Regions from separate parts of the Williamsia sp. SKLECPSW1 genome, predicted to be linked through region 1. Evidence: riboswitches for the same ligand, from Rfam matches in the RefSeq annotation. Region 1 holds a riboswitch; each other region holds the start of a gene.
What was found. Region 1 has a riboswitch for cobalamin ahead of metE (5-methyltetrahydropteroyltriglutamate--homocysteine S-methyltransferase). Riboswitches for the same ligand answer to the same signal wherever they lie in the genome.
Positions count from the first base shown of each region.

Region 2: linked by a shared signal. The riboswitch ahead of cobN (cobaltochelatase subunit CobN) and the one ahead of metE (5-methyltetrahydropteroyltriglutamate--homocysteine S-methyltransferase) in region 1 are both predicted to bind cobalamin.
Region 3: linked by a shared signal. The riboswitch ahead of ACXVUM_RS15300 (CbtB domain-containing protein) and the one ahead of metE (5-methyltetrahydropteroyltriglutamate--homocysteine S-methyltransferase) in region 1 are both predicted to bind cobalamin.
Region 4: linked by a shared signal. The riboswitch ahead of ACXVUM_RS16080 (FecCD family ABC transporter permease) and the one ahead of metE (5-methyltetrahydropteroyltriglutamate--homocysteine S-methyltransferase) in region 1 are both predicted to bind cobalamin.

Region 1 covers NZ_JBTGLI010000001.1:676,418-680,918, forward strand. The annotation lists gene ACXVUM_RS03005 (hypothetical protein) at 1-110, shown strand, start outside; gene ACXVUM_RS03010 (DUF309 domain-containing protein) at 122-613, shown strand; gene ACXVUM_RS03015 (uracil-DNA glycosylase) at 610-1,344, shown strand; gene ACXVUM_RS03020 (MarR family transcriptional regulator) at 1,398-1,901, shown strand; cobalamin riboswitch at 2,023-2,157, shown strand; gene metE (5-methyltetrahydropteroyltriglutamate--homocysteine S-methyltransferase) at 2,375-4,501, shown strand, end outside.
Region 2 covers NZ_JBTGLI010000002.1:224,774-229,274, forward strand. The annotation lists gene cobN (cobaltochelatase subunit CobN) at 1-2,400, opposite strand, end outside; cobalamin riboswitch at 2,431-2,565, opposite strand; gene cobG (precorrin-3B synthase) at 2,561-3,730, shown strand; gene ACXVUM_RS16925 (precorrin-8X methylmutase) at 3,744-4,367, shown strand; gene ACXVUM_RS16930 (precorrin-2 C(20)-methyltransferase) at 4,364-4,501, shown strand, end outside.
Region 3 covers NZ_JBTGLI010000001.1:3,250,202-3,254,702, forward strand. The annotation lists gene ACXVUM_RS15295 (ATP-dependent helicase) at 1-2,477, opposite strand, end outside; adenosylcobalamin (AdoCbl) riboswitch at 2,556-2,713, shown strand; gene ACXVUM_RS15300 (CbtB domain-containing protein) at 2,720-2,959, shown strand; gene ACXVUM_RS15305 (CbtA family protein) at 2,975-3,799, shown strand; gene ACXVUM_RS15310 (histidine phosphatase family protein) at 3,694-4,305, shown strand; gene ACXVUM_RS15315 (acyl-CoA dehydrogenase family protein) at 4,367-4,501, shown strand, end outside.
Region 4 covers NZ_JBTGLI010000002.1:39,903-44,403, forward strand. The annotation lists gene ACXVUM_RS16065 (LLM class flavin-dependent oxidoreductase) at 1-51, shown strand, start outside; gene ACXVUM_RS16070 (ABC transporter substrate-binding protein) at 48-1,067, opposite strand; gene ACXVUM_RS16075 (ABC transporter ATP-binding protein) at 1,064-1,846, opposite strand; gene ACXVUM_RS16080 (FecCD family ABC transporter permease) at 1,843-2,883, opposite strand; cobalamin riboswitch at 3,037-3,174, opposite strand; gene ACXVUM_RS16085 (DUF3556 domain-containing protein) at 3,316-4,501, shown strand, end outside.

The DNA of each region.
Region 1 (4,501 bases):
CCCAGCAGGGCCGCGAGAGCGTCGATGCAGCGGTGACCATCATCGGGGCCGGCGGCGTCGCGATCGCGGGTGCGGCATTCTGGCCGGAAGCACGCAAAGCGATCCGCTGACGACGAGAGGGGTGATCGGACTGTCACGCGACCGCGACGCCGACGGGCGCGCCCACAACGCCCGCCCGCGCGACCGTCTGGGCCGACCGCTGCCCCGCGACGCGACCGGCGTGACGCCGCCCGGTCCCGGCGACGAGGTCCCGCTCACCCCGGCGGAGTCGCTGACCGTCGCCCAGGACCTGCTCGACACCGGATGGCCGTTCCGCGCACACGAGATCCTCGAGGCGACGTGGAAGCAGGCGCCGGATGCCGACCGAGCCCTGTGGAAGGGGCTCGCCCAGCTCGCGGTCGGCGCCACCCACGCCGCCCGCGGCAACACCGACGGCGCCCGACGGTTGCTGGAGCGTGGCCGCGACGCCATCGCGCCGGTCCGCGACGCCCCGGAGGGGGTCGACGTCGCTGGTCTGTGTGCCTGGGTCGACGAGTCGCTGATCACGCTGCGCGAGGCCGACCATGCCGTCGACCTCCCGGCGCCGCGACTGCGCGGGACTGCGCCGCCGTGACCCTGCCCAGCGCCGCCGCGGAGGCGCCCGACCTCGCCGCGCTCGACGCCGCACTCGTCGACTGCCGTGCCTGCCCGCGGCTCGTCGAGTGGCGGGAGCGTGTCGCCCGCGAGAAGCGACGCGCCTTCGCCGACCAGACCTACTGGGGCCGACCGGTCCCCGGGTTCGGCCCGTCGGACGCCCGGCTGATCATCGTGGGCCTCGCCCCGGCCGCCCACGGCGCCAACCGGACCGGCCGGATGTTCACCGGCGACCGCAGCGGCGACGTCCTGTTCGCCGCACTGCACGCCGTCGGAGTCGCCAGCCAACCGACCGCGGTGGCCGCCGACGACGGCCTCACCCTGCGCGGGGTCCGCATCACCGCCCCGGTGCACTGCGCCCCACCCGACAACAAGCCCACCGTCGCCGAACGGGACACCTGTGGGCACTGGCTCGACCGCGAACTGACCCTGCTCGCACCGACGGCCAAGGCCGTCCTCGCCCTCGGCGGCTTCGGCTGGCAGGCCGCCCTCACCGCACTACGCGGCCACGGCCACGACATCCCGGTGCCGCGGCCGAAGTTCGGCCACGGGGCCTCCGTCGACCTCCCCGCGGCACCCGGCCACGACGTCCCGCCGCTGCGCCTGTTCGGCAGCTATCACGTCAGTCAGCAGAACACCTTCACCGGACGCCTCACCCCGGCGATGCTCGAGGACGTCCTCTCGACAGCCGTTGAGTTCGCGGGGTTGTGACAGGTCACCGGCCCCCATCGGCGAGAATGGCGCAATGGTCTCAGGATGCGCCGATGGCCACTGACGGTCCTGGTTTCGACCCGATCGCCCGGGCGCGGGACAACTGGGTGGCCGCGGGCTGGGGCGACGTCGTGCCCGGAATGGTCGCGGTCACCTCTGTCATGCGTGCGCACCAGATCCTGCTCGCCCGCGTCGAATCCGCACTGCGACCCTTCGACCTCAGCTTCTCCCGGTTCGAACTGCTCCGGCTGCTCGCCTTCAGCCGCACCGGCGCCCTGCCCATCACGAAGGCCAGCGTGCGCCTGCAGGTCCACGTCACCAGCGTCACCCACGCGATCCGCCGTCTCGAGTCGGCCGGCCTGGTCCGCCGTATCCCCCACCCCACCGACGGTCGGACGACGCTCGTCGAGATCACCGAGATCGGCCGGTCGACAGTGGAGGAGGCGACCGAGGTGCTCAACCGCGAGGTCTTCGCCGACATCGGCGTCGACGAGACCGCGGCGACCACGCTCGCCGACGTCATCGAATCGCTGCGCCGCAGCGCGGGCGACTTCTGACGCGGCGTATGGTCGGCCCCGCAGCTGGTCTGTGACGACGACGGCTCCCGGTTCCCGGGTCGCCGACGACGCCACATCGAGTGGGATCGACAACCGGGCGACCGGATGTCGGCCCCACGAGAGGGAACCCGGTGGGAATCCGGGACTGTCCCGCAGCGGTGAGTGGGAACGACCGTCGACATCAGCACTGGGCCACGGCCCGGGAAGCGTCGATCAGTAGGTGCGCGCGAGCGCTCGCCCACGAGTCCGAAGACCTGCCAGCCGTGTCCGCCGCGCCGCGGTGGACGGTTCGTCGCCTCGTGGACTGGGCGTGTGACCGGAGAAGGTGGGTCGCCGCGCGGCAGCCGTCATCGCGACGGGTGGTGCCGTGGGGTGGTCGTGTCGTCGTCCGACGGTGTGGGCGTCGACGTCTCTCCGGGGTGCGCCGGGTATGGGCGATGACCATCCGCTCCACACCCGGAGGATCCACCCGAATGTCCGACATCCGTTCCCGCACACAGCAGTCGAGCGATTTCCGCGCCACCGTCCTGGGCGCACCCCGCATCGGCCCGAACCGCGAGCTCAAACGCGCCACCGAGGCGTACTGGGCGGGGCGTGTCGACCGCGACGCACTGCTCGCCCAGGCCGGCGACCTGCGACGCAGCGACCTCGCCCGACTCCGCGACAGCGGACTCGACTCCGTACCGGTCAACACGTTCTCGTTCTACGACCAGGTGCTCGACACCAGCGTCCTGCTCGGAACGCTGCCGCCGCGCTACGACGACATCCCCGACCCGCTCGACCGATACTTTGCGGCCGCACGCGGCGTGCAGTCGGTGACGGCGATGGAGATGACGAAGTGGTTCGACACGAACTACCACTACATCGTCCCGGAGATCTCCGACGCGACGACGTTCTCGATGAACCCCGCGAAGGTGCTGGCCGAGCTGGCCGAGGCGATCGAACTGGGCGTCCCCGCGCGCCCGGTCGTCATCGGTCCGATCACCTACCTGCTGCTGGGCAAGGCCGTCGACGGTGGGGCCGCACCGATCTCCCGCCTCGACGAGCTGCTGCCGCTCTACGTCGACCTGCTCTCGCAGTTGCGCGCCGCGGGCGCACAGTGGGTCCAGTTCGACGAGCCCGCCCTCGCCACCGACCTCGCCGACGACCCCGCCGCCCTCGCGTCCCACGCCTACGGGCGGCTCGGCGACCTCACCGACCGGCCCGCGCTGCTCGTCGCCGGGTACTTCGGGGACCTCGGCGACGCGCTCGGCGCCCTCGCCGCCACCGCGATCGACGGTGTGGCCGTCGACCTCGTGCGCGGCGACCCCGATCGGGTCGTGTCGACCACCGGCCTGGCCGACAAACTCCTGGTCGCCGGCGTGGTGAACGGCCGCAACATCTGGCGCGCCGATCTCGACCGGGCACTGGCGACCCTGGCGACGCTGCTGGGCAGCGCGCGGAACGTGGCCGTGGCGACGTCGTGCTCGCTGCTGCACGTGCCGTACACCGTGGCCGCCGAGGATCGCCTCGACGAGACCCTGCGCCCGTGGCTCGCGTTCGGGCTCGAGAAGGTCGCCGAGGTCGTCACGCTGTCCCGGGCACTCGGCGAGGGGCGGGAGGCGGTGGCGGCCGACCTCGAGGCCGCGGCCGCCGCCGCGGCATCCCGGCGCTCCGACCCGCGCGTGAACGACGCCCGCACCCGCGCGCGCGTCGCCGAGGTCGTCGAACGCGGGATCTCCCGCGGGCCGGCTGCCGACCGGCGCACGGAGCAGGACGCCCGCCTCGGGCTGCCGGTACTGCCGACCACCACGATCGGCTCCTACCCGCAGACCTCCGAGATCCGTCTCGCCCGCGCCGCGCTGCGGTCGGGCGAGATCGACGAGTCCGAGTACACCTCGCGGATGCGCGCCGAGGTCGAGTCGGTGATCCGTCTGCAGGAGGAGCTCGGTCTCGACGTCCTCGTACACGGGGAGCCCGAGCGCAACGACATGGTGCAGTACTTCGCCGAGCAGCTCGACGGGTTCGCCGCGACCCACAACGGCTGGGTGCAGTCCTACGGGAGCCGATGCGTCCGTCCGCCGATCCTGTTCGGCGACGTCTCGCGCCCCACCCCGATGACCGTCGAATGGGCCACCTACGCACAGGCACTCACGCCGAAGCCCGTGAAGGGGATGCTGACCGGCCCGGTGACGATCCTGGCGTGGTCGTTCGTCCGCGACGACCAGCCGCTGGCGCAGACGGCGAACCAGATCGCGCTGGCCATCCGCGACGAGACCGTCGACCTGCAGAACGCGGGCATCGGGATCGTCCAGGTCGACGAACCCGCCCTGCGCGAGCTGCTGCCGCTGAGGGCGGCCGATCAGAAGGCCTACCTGCGGTGGGCGGTGGACGCGTTCCGCCTGGCCACCTCCGGCGTCTCCGACGCGACGCAGATCCACACCCACCTCTGTTACTCCGAGTTCGGTGAGGTCATCACGGCCATCGCCGATCTCGACGCGGACGTCACGTCCATCGAGGCGGCGCGCTCGAAGATGGAGGTGCTCGACGACCTGAACGCGATCGGCTTCGGCAACAGCGTCGGACCGGGTGTCTACGACATCCACTCGCCGCGCGTGCCG
Region 2 (4,501 bases), on a different contig from region 1:
GCCGCGCAGCGGTGACCCGCTGGGTCCGGCGGGGATGAACCCGCCGTCGAGGGCGTGCAGGACGCGCGCCACCTCCTGGTCGGTCTGACGCAGTCGCGGCACCACCTCGGTCGCCGCGAAGTCGAGGATCTCACCGACGGCGGCGGGGTGATCGGCCGCGACGGTCGCGACCTCCTCCCGGGACCAGTCGGCCTTACCGCAGGCGGCGACGAGTTCGCGGGCGACTGTCTCGACGCGGTCGGTGTCGTCGCGGGACGCCTCCCCCTCGGCGAGCCCGAGGGCCTCACGCAGACCCGGCAGGCTGCGGGTGCCGCCCCACAGCTGTCGGGCGCGCAGCATCGCCAGGACGAGGTCGACCTCGACGTCGTCGGCCGGCGGGGACCCCAGCACGTGCAGACCGTCGCGGATCTGCACGTCCTTGATCTCACAGAGCCAGCCGTCGACGTGCAGCAGCATGTCGTCGAACACGTCCTCGTCGGGGCGTTCGGTGAGGCCGAGGTCGGAGTCCATCTTCGCCGCCTGCAGCAGCGTCCAGATCTGCTGGCGGATCGCGGGCAGCTTCGACGGGTCGAGGGTGGAGATGTTGGCGTGCTCGTCGAGCAGTTGCTCCAGGCGTGCGATGTCGCCGTAGCTCTCGGCCCGCGCCATCGGCGGGATGAGGTGGTCGACGAGGGTCGCGTGTGCACGTCGCTTCGCCTGGGTCCCCTCGCCGGGGTCGTTGACGAGGAACGGGTAGATCAGCGGCAGATCACCGATCGCCGCGTCGGTCCCGCACGCAGCGGACATCCCGAGGGTCTTGCCGGGCAGCCATTCCAGGTTGCCGTGCTTGCCGACATGTACGACCGCGTCGGCGCCGAACCCGTTGTCGCGGTCGGCTACCCAGCGATAGCACGCCAGATAGTGATGCGAGGGCGGCAGGTCCGGATCGTGGTAGATCGCGACCGGGTTCTCACCGAAGCCACGGGGCGGCTGGACCATCAGCACGACGTTGCCGAAGGTCTTCGCCGCGATGACGACGTCGCCGTCGGCGTTCGCGGTGCGGTCGACGTACAGCTGCCCCGGTGCCGCGCCCCAGTGCTCGGCGACGGCGTCCCGCAAACCGGGATCGAGGGAGTCGAACCACGGCCGGTAGTGCTGCGCCGACAGACGGACGGGATTGGCCGCGAGGGCGTCCTCGGTGAGCCAGTCGGGGTCCTGCCCACCGGCGGCGATCAGGGAGTGGATCAGCGCATCCGAGTCGTTCTCGGCGAGGCCGGGGATGGCGTCCGGGCCGGACTCCGGTCCGATGTCGTAACCGGCGTCGCGCATCGCCCGCAGCAGCGCGAGCACGCTCGCGGGTGTGTCGAGCCCGACGGCGTTGCCTATGCGCGCGTGCTTGGTGGGATACGCGGACAACATGATCGCGATCCGCCGCTGCTGCGGCGGTGTGGACCGCAGACGGGCGTAGGACGTCGCGATGCCGGCGACGCGCGCGCACCGTTCGTGGTCGGGGGCATACCAGGGCAGGCCGTCGTCACCGAACTCCTTGAACGAGAACGGGACGGTGATGATCCGACCGTCGAACTCCGGGACGGCGACCTGGGTGGCGACGTCGAGCGGCGAGAGTCCGTCGTCGTTCTCGTCCCACGCTGCCCGCGACGACGTCAGACACAGCCCCTGCAGGATCGGCACGTCCAGGGAGGCGAGCCGCTCGATGTTCCAGGCGTCGTCGTCCTCCCCCGCCGAGGCGGTCGCGGGGACCGCGCCACCGGCGGCGAGAACGGTGACGACCAGCGCGTCGGCCTGACCGAGGGTGTCGATCAGGTCGTCGGGTGCGGTACGCAGCGAGGCACAGAAGATCGGCAACGAGCGGGCGCCGCGGGCCTCGATCGCATCGCACAGTGCATGGATGTAGCCGACGTTCCCGGCGAGATGCTGGGCCCGGTAGAAGAGCACCGCGACGGTCGGGCCGTCGTGGGTGTCGTCGGACGCGGGGCGCTCGAGCACACCCCAGTGCGGGGTGACCGTCGGCGGCGCGAAGACGGCGCCGGTCATCAGGACGGTGTCGGAGAGGAAGCCGTGCAGCGAGACGAGGTTGTCGACACCGCCCTGAGCGAGGTAGTTGTGCGCCTCCGCGGCGACGCCGCCCGGCACCGTCGACAGCGACATCAGGTCGGGGTCGGGCAACTGCTCACCGGACAGGACCACCGTCGGCAGACCCTGGGCGAGGACGGCGTCGAGGCCCTCCTCCCAGGCGCGACGACCACCGAGGATGCGGACGACGACGAGGTCGGCGCCGTCGAGCACCACCGGGATGTCGGACTCGGGCAGCAGGCGCGCGGGGTTGGCGACCCGATAGTCGGCGCCCGACGCCTTCGCGGTGATGAGGTCGGTGTCCGAGGTGGACAGCAGGACGATCAACGAAGCCTCCCGACCGGGTTCTCGCGCCCGATGCTCGACGGTGACCGGGCAGGGGTCTGACTCGATGTCGTCCGGCGACATCACACAGTGGCGCGACCGTGCCGGAGTCCCACCGGCTTCCCGAATACCCGTTCGGATGGCATCACCCTAGCCTGGAGTGATGTCCCGACCGAGCGACCGCTGCCCCGGCGTGCTCGATCCGCACCCGGCGGCCGACGGTCTCGTGGCACGGATCCGGCTGCCCGGGGGTGCGGTGACCCCGCCGCAGATGCAGGCACTGGCGCAGTTCGCGGCGGACCACGGTGACGGTCACCTCGAGCTGACCGGGCGGGCGAACATCCAGGTCCGCGGCCTCGCGGATGTCGACGACCAGGCCATCGCCGGACTACGCGACGCGGGGCTGCTCCCGTCGGGCGCACACGACCGGGTGCGCAACACGATGGTCTCGCCGCTCTCCGGACGTATCGGTGGTCGCGGCGACGTCCGCGGCCTGGCCCGCGACCTCGACACGGCGCTCCTCGACGACCTCGCGCTCGCGCAGTTGCCCGGTCGCTTCCTCTTCGGACTCGACGACGGTCACGGCGACGTCCTCGCGCACCGTCCGGACGTGGGGGTGCTCGCCGTCGACCCGTCGACGGTCGAGGTGATCCTCGGCGGCGTGCGCACCGGCCGGCTCGTCGCCTCGGACGGGGCGGTGGCGGCGCTCCTCGACGTCGCCCGCCGGTTCGTCGGCCTGCGGGGTGACCGCTGGCGGATCGCCGACCTCGACGCCGTCGAGCTGGACGTGCTGATCGGATCGGTGGACGACGCGACCCGGCCGGCGGTCGGTGAGCCCCTCCCCGTGGTCCCGCACGACGGCCCGCTGGTCGGCTGGATGGACCAGGACGACGGCGCGGTGATGCTCGGCGCGGTCGTCGAACTCGCCCGGATCCCGGCCCGCACGGCCGAGTTCCTCGCCGCCGTCGACCACCCGATCGTCATCACCCCCGACCGCGAGGTGCTGGTCTGTGATCTCGCCGACGGGGTCGCGGAGACGGTGGTGAGGGTTCTCGCGCCGATGGGCGTCATCTACGACGCGACCTCACCGTGGGCGCGGGTGAGCGCCTGCGCGGGGGCACCCGGCTGCTCCCGCTCGCATGCCGACGTCCGGGGCGACCTGGTGGATCACGTGGCGTCGGCCGACCCCGACTCGCTCGACGACCGCGAACACTGGGTCGGCTGCGACCGGGGCTGCGGAAGCCCGCACGGCCCCCACCTGCGGGTCGTCGCCGGCCCGGACGGCTACACCCGCCGCCGGACGGGTGAGAAGCCGTCGTCGGGGCCCCTCTAGGGTGAGGCCCGACATGTACGACTACATCCACGACGGCGCCGAGATCTACCGGCAGTCGTTCGCCACCATCCGCCGCGAGTCCCGGCTCGACGGGTACGACGCGGAGACCGAGAAGGTGGTCGTCCGCATGATCCACGCGTGCGGCCAGGTCGATCTCGTCGACGACGTACGGATCACCCCCGACGCCGTGACCCGTGCCCGTGCCGCGCTGCAGGCGGGTGCGCCCATCCTGTGTGACGCCACGATGGTCGCCTCCGGGGTCACGCGTCGACGGCTCCCCGTCGACAACGACGTGGTGTGCCTCCTGGGTGATCCCCGGACCCCCGATCTGGCCCTCGAACTCCAGACCACCCGCACCGCGGCGGCGGTGCACCTGTGGCAGCCGATGCTCGAGGGGGCGGTGGTCGCGATCGGGAACGCGCCCACCGCGCTGTTCGCCCTGCTCGAGCTCATCGATTCCGGGGCGCCCCGTCCCGCGGTCGTCGTCGGCGCGCCCGTCGGGTTCATCGGTGCCGCGGAATCGGCTGCCGCGCTCGCCGATCGGGACGATCTCGACTACGTCACCGTCCTGGGACGACGCGGCGGGTCTGCGATCACCGCGGCCGCGATCAACGCCCTGGCGAGCCCGGTCGAATGACCGCGCCCGGAACGCTCTGGGGTGTCGGTCTCGGTCCCGGGGACAGCGAGCTGGTCACGGTGAAGGCCGCCCGGATCGTCGGCGAGGCCGACGTGGTCGCGTATCACTGTGCCCAGCACGGGAAGTCGATCGCA
Region 3 (4,501 bases), 2.6 Mb from region 1:
GTCTCCAGGATGATCGGGAACTGCGGGTGGCGGGCGGCCACCTGCAGCAGCTGCGCACTGCGTTGGCGTTGCTGCCACAGCGGTGCCCGGCGGCCGGGGTTTCGGCGCGGAAGCAGCAGGGCGCGGGCCGCGCATTCGCGGAACCGACTGGCGAACAACGCCGATCCGCCGAGCTCGTCGGTGACGATGTCCTCGATCTCGTCGGGGTCGAGCGCCACGATCGACGCACCGGGGGGTTCGTCGTCGGTGTCGGGCAGTCGGATGATGATGCCGTCGTCGGAGGCGGTGACCGCGCCGTCGACGCCGACGCGGTCGCGCAGACGCGCGCCGATCGCCGACGCCCACGGCGCATGCACCCGCAATCCGTAGGGCGAGTGCAGGACCAGGCGCCAGTCGCCGAGCTCGTCGCGGAACCGTTCGAGCACGAGGGTGCGGTCGGTCGGGAGATGCCCGGTCGCCTCGCGCTGCTCGGAGATGAGCGACACGAGGTTGTCGCGCGCGAACGCGGTGAGGCCGAGGTGTTCGGTCTGCGCGGTGAGCGTCGAGGTGTCGCCGCGGGTCAGGGCATCGCCGACCTCGCCGATGAACGCGCCGATCGCGCGACCCAGTTCGCTCGGGCGGCCGACGGCGTCGCCGATCCAGAACGGCAGCCTGCCGGGGACGCCGGCGGCGGGGGAGACCAGTACGCGGTCGTGGGTGATGTCCTCGATCCGCCAACTCGACGCGCCGAGCGCGAACACGTCGCCGACGCGGGACTCGTAGACCATCTCCTCGTCGAGTTCACCGACACGCGTGGCCTTCTCGCCCACCATGAACACCCCGAACATCCCGCGGTCGGGGATGGACCCGCCCGAGGTGACCGCGAGGCGCTGCGCGCCGGGCCGGCCGGTGATGGTGTTGGCGTCGCGATCCCACACCACGCGGGGCCGCAGCTCGGCGAACTCGTCGGACGGGTAGCGCCCCGACAGCAGGTCGAGGGTCGCCTCGTACACCGACCAGGCGAGCGTCGCGTACGGCGCCGCGCGGCGGACCGTCTCGTACCAGTCCTGCACGTCGAGGACGTCGACGGCGCTGGCGGCCACGGTGTGCTGGGCCAGGATGTCCAGCGGGTTGGCCGGGACGGCGATCTCCTCGATGAGTCCGTCGCGCATCCGTCGCACCGCGACCGTCGCGTGGACGAGGTCTGCCCGGTGCTTGGGGAACACCACGCCACGGCTGATCTCACCCACCTGATGACCGGCGCGTCCGATCCGTTGGAGCCCGCCGGCCACCGACGGCGGCGTCTCCACCTGCACGACGAGATCGACTGCACCCATGTCGATCCCGAGCTCCAGCGAGCTCGTCGCGACGACGCAGCGCAGCCGACCGGCCTTGAGGTCGTCCTCGATCAGTGCGCGTTGCTCCTTCGACACCGACCCGTGGTGGGCACGGGCGAGGACCGGTGGCGCGCCCTGGCTCGACCCGCTGCCCATCACGTAGGCCGGTGCCCCGCCGGGGACGGCGTCGTTGCCGTCGGTCTCGAGGTCGACACCGGACCGCTCGGCATGGATCTCGTTGAGGCGGGCCGTGAGTCGCTCGGCGAGGCGTCGGGAGTTGGCGAACACGATGGTCGACCGGTTCTTCTCGACGAGGTCGACGATGCCGTTCTCGACGTACGGCCACAGGGAGCCCGCGGTGGGGGTCATCTCGTCGTCGAGGTCGTCCACACCGGGCGGAGGTGGGATGTTGGCCATGTCCGGAACCGGGACGTCGACTGTCAGGTCGAAGGTCTTCTCCGCCGGCGGCGCGACCACGGTGCAGGGCGCCGACCCCGCGAGGAACTGCGCGACCCGCTCCGGCGGGCGGACCGTCGCCGACAGCCCGATGCGCTGCGCGGGCCGCTCGAGCAGGGCGTCGAGCCGTTCCAGTGACAGGGCCAGATGGGTACCGCGCTTCGTCGACGCGACCGCGTGCACCTCGTCGACGATGACGGTGTGCACCTCGCGCAACGTGTCCCGCGCCGACGAGGTCAACATCAGGAACAGCGACTCCGGCGTGGTGATGAGGATGTCCGGCGGGGTGCGCAGCAGCTGACGGCGCTGCGTCGTCGGGGTGTCCCCCGATCGGACGCCGACCGTGATGTCCGGTGCCGGCAGGCCCAGCGCCGCCGCCGACCGCTGCAGGCCCGCCAGGGGCGCGCGCAGGTTGCGTTCGACGTCCACGGCGAGGGCTTTGAGCGGCGAGATGTAGAGGACCGACGTGGTGTGCGTACGGGTCTCACCTCCGCCGGACTCCCGGGCGAGACGGTCGAGTGCCCACAGGAACGCCGACAACGTCTTGCCGGACCCCGTCGGGGCGACGACGAGCGTGTGGTCACCGTCGGCGATGGACGACCAGGCACCGAGCTGGGCGGCGGTGGGCGCGGCGAAGGCACCGGTGAACCAGTCGCGGGTCGGCGCGCTGAACCGTTCCAGCACCTCGGCGGTGGCCGTGCTCATCGGTCCATCATCCCCCGTGGGTACGACAGGCATTCCTGCCGCCGTCTCGCGGTGTTGACCAGCAACGATCCCGACCCATAGGGTTCGGTGCAGCCGAGCGGCTGGGGAACTCCGGTGAGAATCCGGGACGGTCGCGCCACTGTGAGACGAGCGGGAGACCGCACGTCGAGTCAGATCGCCACCGCACGGCTTTCTCATCCGCACCACGTGGGACGCGCCATCCCACGAGAGGAGTTCGACCCATGTCCCAGACCTCCACGCTGTCCGCCGGTCGCGGCACGGCCCGGATCCTCCAGCTCGACACACCCGACGTCTCCGTCATGGAGACCGCACTGTGGCTCACGGCCACCACCGCACTCGCCGCGCTGGCCTACTACTTCATCGGTTACGACCAGGGCGCGGTGTCGGTCTTCGGATCCGACACCCACGTCCACGAGTTCGTGCACGACGCACGGCACTTCCTCGGCTTCCCCTGCCACTGAGCGGGAGACGAGCAGATGGAGAAGAAGTTCATCGGCGGCGGGCTGATCGCAGGTCTCGTCGCCGGGATCGTCGCGTACGTGTTCGCGCGTGTGTTCATCGAGCCACAGGTCGCGAAGGCCATCGACTACGAAGGCGGCCGCAGCGCCGCCGAGGAGATGCTCGCGGGCGAGCACGGTGCCCACGAGCACGGCGAGGTGTTCACCCGGTCGGTGCAGGAGAACATCGGGGCCGGAGTGGGGTCGGTGGTCTTCGGTCTCGCCATGGGCGCCCTGTTCGCCGTCGCGTTCACCGTCGTGTGGGCGTACGTCGGCCGTCGTCACCCCCTGGTCGACCCGCGGTGGGTCGCCGCCGCACTCGCGTTCGGTGGGTTCGTCGCGGTCTACCTGGTGCCGTTCGGGAAGTATCCGGCCAATCCGCCGGCCGTCGGCGACGACGACACCATCGGGGCCCGTAGCGGCTCGTATCTCACGATGACGCTGGTGTCGGTCGCTCTGGCGGTCGCCGCCGTCGCGCTGGCGTTCTGGCTGCTGCCGCGTATCGGCGGCCTGTGGGCGCTGGTGTCGGGCGTGGCCACCTACCTGGTCGGTGTCGCGGTCGCGATGGCACTGCTGCCGTCGTTCGACGAGGTGCCGACGGCACTGCGGTCCGCCGACGGCACCATCGTCTTCCCGGGCTTCCCCGGCGACGTGGTCGGCGACTTCCGGTTCCTCTCGATCGCGAACCAGATGATCCTGTGGTCCGTGCTCGGGCTCGCGTTCGCGATCGTGCTCACCCGGATCGGCCGCCACGCCGAGGCCGGCCGTCGGTCGACGGGTGCGCCGGCCGGGTCGCTGCGCTGAGGGTCACCCTCGTCGCCGCGGGACGCACCGGCCCCAACCGGGCGCTGTCCTTCGGCGGCGAGGGCGGTCCGCTCGACGATCGCGGCCGCCGCGACGTCGCCGCGCTCGGAGTCCGGGTCCCGCTCGTCCACACCGGTCCCGAGCGGTCGGTCGTCGAGACGGCCGCGCTCCTCGCCGAGGCCCACGTCGTCGACGAGGCCCTGCGGAGCATCGACCTCGGATCGTGGGTCGGCCGACGCCCGGACGAGATCGCGCCCGCCGAACTCGGGTCGTGGTTCGCCGATCCCGACGCGACGCCGCACGGCGGTGAGTCGGTCGCGACGTTCCTGGAGCGGATCGAACGGTCGCTCGTCGCGCTGCGGGCCGACGGCCCGGTGGTCGTCGCCGCGAAGCCTGTCGTCGCGGCGGCTGTCACCCTGCACCGCGGTCTCGGGGCGTCGGGATTCCTCGGCGTCGACATCGCCCCTGCCACGACGTGGACGGTGGACATTTCCATCGGCGGATGACATCGTGGCGGGCAGAAACTGAAACATCATTCAGTTCACGGCGGACACGACGAGGAGTGGCATGTACGAGTGGTCCGAGGAAGACCTGATGATCCGCGACGCACTGCGGGGTTTCATCGACAAGGAGGTGCGTCCGCACCTCGACGAGCTCGAGACCGGCGTTCTCCCGCCCTACGACATCGCCCGCAAGCTGTAC
Region 4 (4,501 bases), on a different contig from region 1:
GACATGGCGACGCGCCTGGGCCCCGCCCTGGGGTGGACCCCGGCGTCCTAGAGACCCTTGCTGCGGAGGTAGGCGGCGAGGGAGGTGACGGTCGCGGGATTGCGCGGGCTCTCCACCAGCGCGGCATAGGGGAACGACACGAAGTTCCCCTCCCGCACCGCGGTCGTCCCCGCCATCAGCGGCTGGGCGCGCAGGGCGTCGATCTTCGCCTGCACGGTGTTCGACGGCCCCGCTCCGTAGTCGACGACGACGATGACCTGGGGGTCGGCCTTGGCGGCCGCCTCCCAGGACACCGACGTCCAGGAGTCGTCGAGACCGTGGAAGACGTTGGTGCCGCCCGCCTTCTCGATGATCTCGTCGGGGCCGGCGTTGCGTCCGGAGGTGAAGGGGGAGGGATCCGCGCTGTCGAAGAGGAACACCCGTGCGCGCCGATCGGCCGCCGGCGCACCGGCCGCGGCGCGCGCGACCTCCGCGCGGTACCCGTCGACCAGCGCCGCCGCGCGGTCGCGGACGCCGAACACCGCGCCCAGGTTGTCGAGATCGTCGTAGAGAGCGTCCAGCGGGCGTTCGATTCCCCGGCGTGTGCTGCCGGGCTGCCGGCACGCCTCGGTGAGTTGATACGGGGTCGCGCCGATCGTCCGGATCCAGTCCGGTGTGACACCGGTGGACTCCTTGAACCCGTAGTTCCATCCCGCGAAGACGAAGTCGGGATCTGCCGCCTGGATCACCTCGCGGGTGAACGCGGTCCCCAGCGAGCGGGTCGACGCGAACTCCGATCGCCACGGCGACGAGGCGATGTCGCGCTCCTTCCCCTCGTAGGTGGTGTATCCGGCCATCCGGTCGGCGAGACCGAGCGCGAACATCATCTCGGTGATACCGGTGTCGTTGGTGACCACGCGGGTGGGCGTCCGCGGGACCGTCAGCGGTGCACCGCAGTTGGTGATCCGCACGGCCTCGGCGGAGGACGACGACGGGGCGGGGTCGTCGATGCGCGCGCCGCACCCGGCGACGACCAGCGTGGCGGCGAGGACGGCGAGCCCCGCCCGGAGATGCCGTGGGGTGATCATGATGTGGTCCCTTCGTCGAAGATGATCTGGGGCACCCCGAGTCGGGGATGCGTGACGATGTGACATGCGACGCCGAACCACCGCAGCACCGCGTCGGCGGTGAGCACCTCGGTGGGGACGCCGGTGGCGACGATCCGACCCCCCGACACGACGGCGAGATCTGTGCAGAACTGTGCGGCGATGTTGAGGTCGTGCAGGGCCGCGAGGACGGTGACCCCGCGGTCCCGCGCCGCCCGCAACACCGCGTACTGGTGGGCGACGTCGAGGTGGTTGGTGGGTTCGTCGAGCACCAACACCGGCGCCTCCTGCGCGAACGCCCGGGCGATGAGCACGCGTTGTGACTCGCCCCCGGACAACTCGGTGAACCGTCGCCGCTCGAGGTGTGTCACGCCGGCGTCCTCCATCGCCTGCGCGCACACCGCACGATCGGCCGCCGACAACGACCGCAGCATGTGGGTGTGCGGGAGCCGGCCCGTGCGCACGACCTCACCCGCGGTGAAGTCCAGGAACATCGAGCCCGACTGCGCCAGCGCGGCGACCTGACGTGCGTTCTCGCGCACCGAGATCGCGCCGACGTCGCGGCCGGCGACCGTCACCTGGCCGGCGGCGGGGACGAGTGCCCGGTACAGGCACCGCAGCACCGTCGTCTTGCCGCTGCCGTTGGGTCCGACGAGGCCGAGGAAGCGGCCACCGGCGATGTGCAGCCGCAGGTCCTGCACGATGGACGCGCCGCCGACGGTCACGGCGACGTCGTCGTAGTCGACCGCGGGGCCGCTCATCGGACCGCGTCCCGGTGGCGGCGCCGCATGAGCAGCACGAATGCCGGGACACCGACCGCCGCCGTGATCGCCCCGATGGGGAGGTCGTAGGGCGGGACCACCGAGCGCGCGACGATGTCGGCGGCGACCAGGAACGTCGCCCCGAGGACGGGCGTCAGCAGCAGCACCCGCCGGTGTCCGGCACCGACGAGCAGACGCGCCACGTGCGGGAGCACCAGTCCGACGAAACCGATGGCGCCGCAGACCGACACGATGATCCCGACGACCGCGGCCGCACCGAGGAACAACGCGAGTCGGAACCGACCGGCATGCACCCCCAGGCTGGCCGCGACGTCGTCGCCCATCGCCAGCGCATCGAGGTGACGGGCCACGAGCAGCGCCGCCAGCGAACCGACGACGGCGGCCACACCCACCAGCCACACGGAGTGCCAGTCCGAGGCGGCGAGACTGCCCAGAAGCCAGAACATGACGCTGCGGGCCGCGTCGCCGGCGGGCGCCAGGAAGACCAGGACGGTGGTGATCGCCGAGAACCCGTACCCCAGAGCCGTTCCCATGAGAACCAGGCGCAGCGGTTCCAGCCCGGACGGGGTGCGTGCGAGCACCAGCACGATGAGCGTCGCGACCACCGCGCCAAGGAACGCCGCCGACGGCAACGCATAGATGCCCAGACCGCCGAGCGCCCCGAAGAGGACCACGCCCGTCGCGCCGACCGACGCGCCCGACGAGATGCCCAACACGTAGGGATCGGCGAGTGCGTTGCGCACCACCGCCTGGACGACGACTCCGGCCACACCGAGTCCCGCGCCGGCGGCGGCACCGGTGAGGACACGGGGCAGGCGGGAGTCGACGACGATCCGGTACTCCGGCACACCGGACGCGCGCACCTGTCCGCCGACGAGGTCGGCCCACAGATATCCGAGGGCGTCGCGGGCGGGGATCGCGACGCTGCCGACGATCAGCCCGAGCACACCGACGACGACCAGGGCGACCACAGACAGCGCGACCAGCGCTGCGACGCGTCGTCGTCCGACGTCCACGGGCGGGACCTTCCGTCGATCGCGGTCGACGGAGGGCGCAGACTCCCGGGCGAACCGGGCGTGAGGCCACGGTTCGCCGACGGCAGTGCCGCACCAGCCATGTCCCACGAGGCCGATGAGCGACCGCACCTCGCCGGCGCGGCCGACACCGGCAGGTCTTCGGACTCCCGGGCACGGCACCTGCGAGGTGCCACCTACCTGCGACTGCTTCCCGGCCTGAGCCAGTGCATGGTTGTCGCGTCGTTCCCGATCACCGCTGCGGGGCAGTTCCGGTCTCGCACCGGATTCCCTCTTGCCGCGTCCCGCCGTGCCCTCTCTCGCGAGTGCACGGCCGGACGCACCGACGTCGCGGGTGAGGCTACAGGGCGGAGCGGGCGTCCTCGTCGAAGCGGTGTACCAAGCGAGCGCTTGGTTGCTACTGTGACGACCACCATGGGATTCATCACGCAGGACTCCCCACAGGTCGATTTCGCCGAGTGGAGTCGAGGGACGCGAGCGGAGAAGATCCGTCCGATGGCCCACCACTGGGCCGAGGTGGGTTTCGGGACGCCCGTCGCTCTGCACCTGTTCTACGTCCTGAAGATCGCCGCCTACGTCCTCGTGGCCTGGGGCATCGCGATCGCGACACCCGGCGTCGGCGGGTTCACCGACGTCGCGCAGTGGTACGACGAGCCGATCGTGTTCCAGAAGGTCGTCTTCTTCACGATGCTGTTCGAGGTCGTCGGTCTCGGGTGCGGATTCGGTCCGCTCAACAACCGCTTCTTCCCGCCGATGGGGTCGATCCTCTACTGGCTGCGGCCCCGCACGATCCGGCAGCCGCCGTGGCCGGGGCGGGTGCCGCTGACCCGTGGCGACGAGCGCGGGCTCGTCGACGTCGCCGTCTACGCGGCGCTCCTCGTGATGCTCGTCGTCGCACTCGCCGGCGGGGGCACGGGGCCGCAGCCGGCGGCGGGCACCACCGTCGGGCTGCTGCCGCACTGGCAGGTGTGGACGATCCTCGTCCTGCTCGCCGTGATCGGGCTGCGGGACAAGACGATCTTCCTCGCCGCCCGCGGCGAGGTGTACGGCGCGTTCGCGGTGACGTTCCTGTTCGCCGCACCCGACATGGTGGTGGCCGCCAAGCTGCTGTTCGTCGTCATCTGGATGGGCGCGGCGACGTCGAAGCTGAACAAGCACTTCCCGTTCGTGGTCTCGACGATGATGTCGAACAACCCGATCATCCGGACGAAGCGACTCAAGCGGTCGTTCTTCGAGCACTTCCCCGACGACCTGCGGCCCGGGCGGCCGGCGCGGTGGATCGCGCACGCCAGCACCGTGATCGAGATGTGCGTCGGGCTCGTGCTGTTCGCATCGACCGGCGGGTGGCTCACCTGGGTGGCGGCAGCGATCATGCTGATCTTCCACTTCGCGATCCTCTCGGCGATCCCCATGGGGGTGCCGCTGGAGTGGAACGTCTTCATGATGTTCGGCGTGCTCGCGCTGTTCGTCGGACACGCCGACCTCGGACTCGGTGACATCGAGAACCCCGGGTGGGTGATCGCCCTCGTCGCCGTCTCCGCCGTCACCGTCGTGGTGGGGAACCTTGCCCCGCAGAAGGTCTCGTTCCTGCCCGGGATGC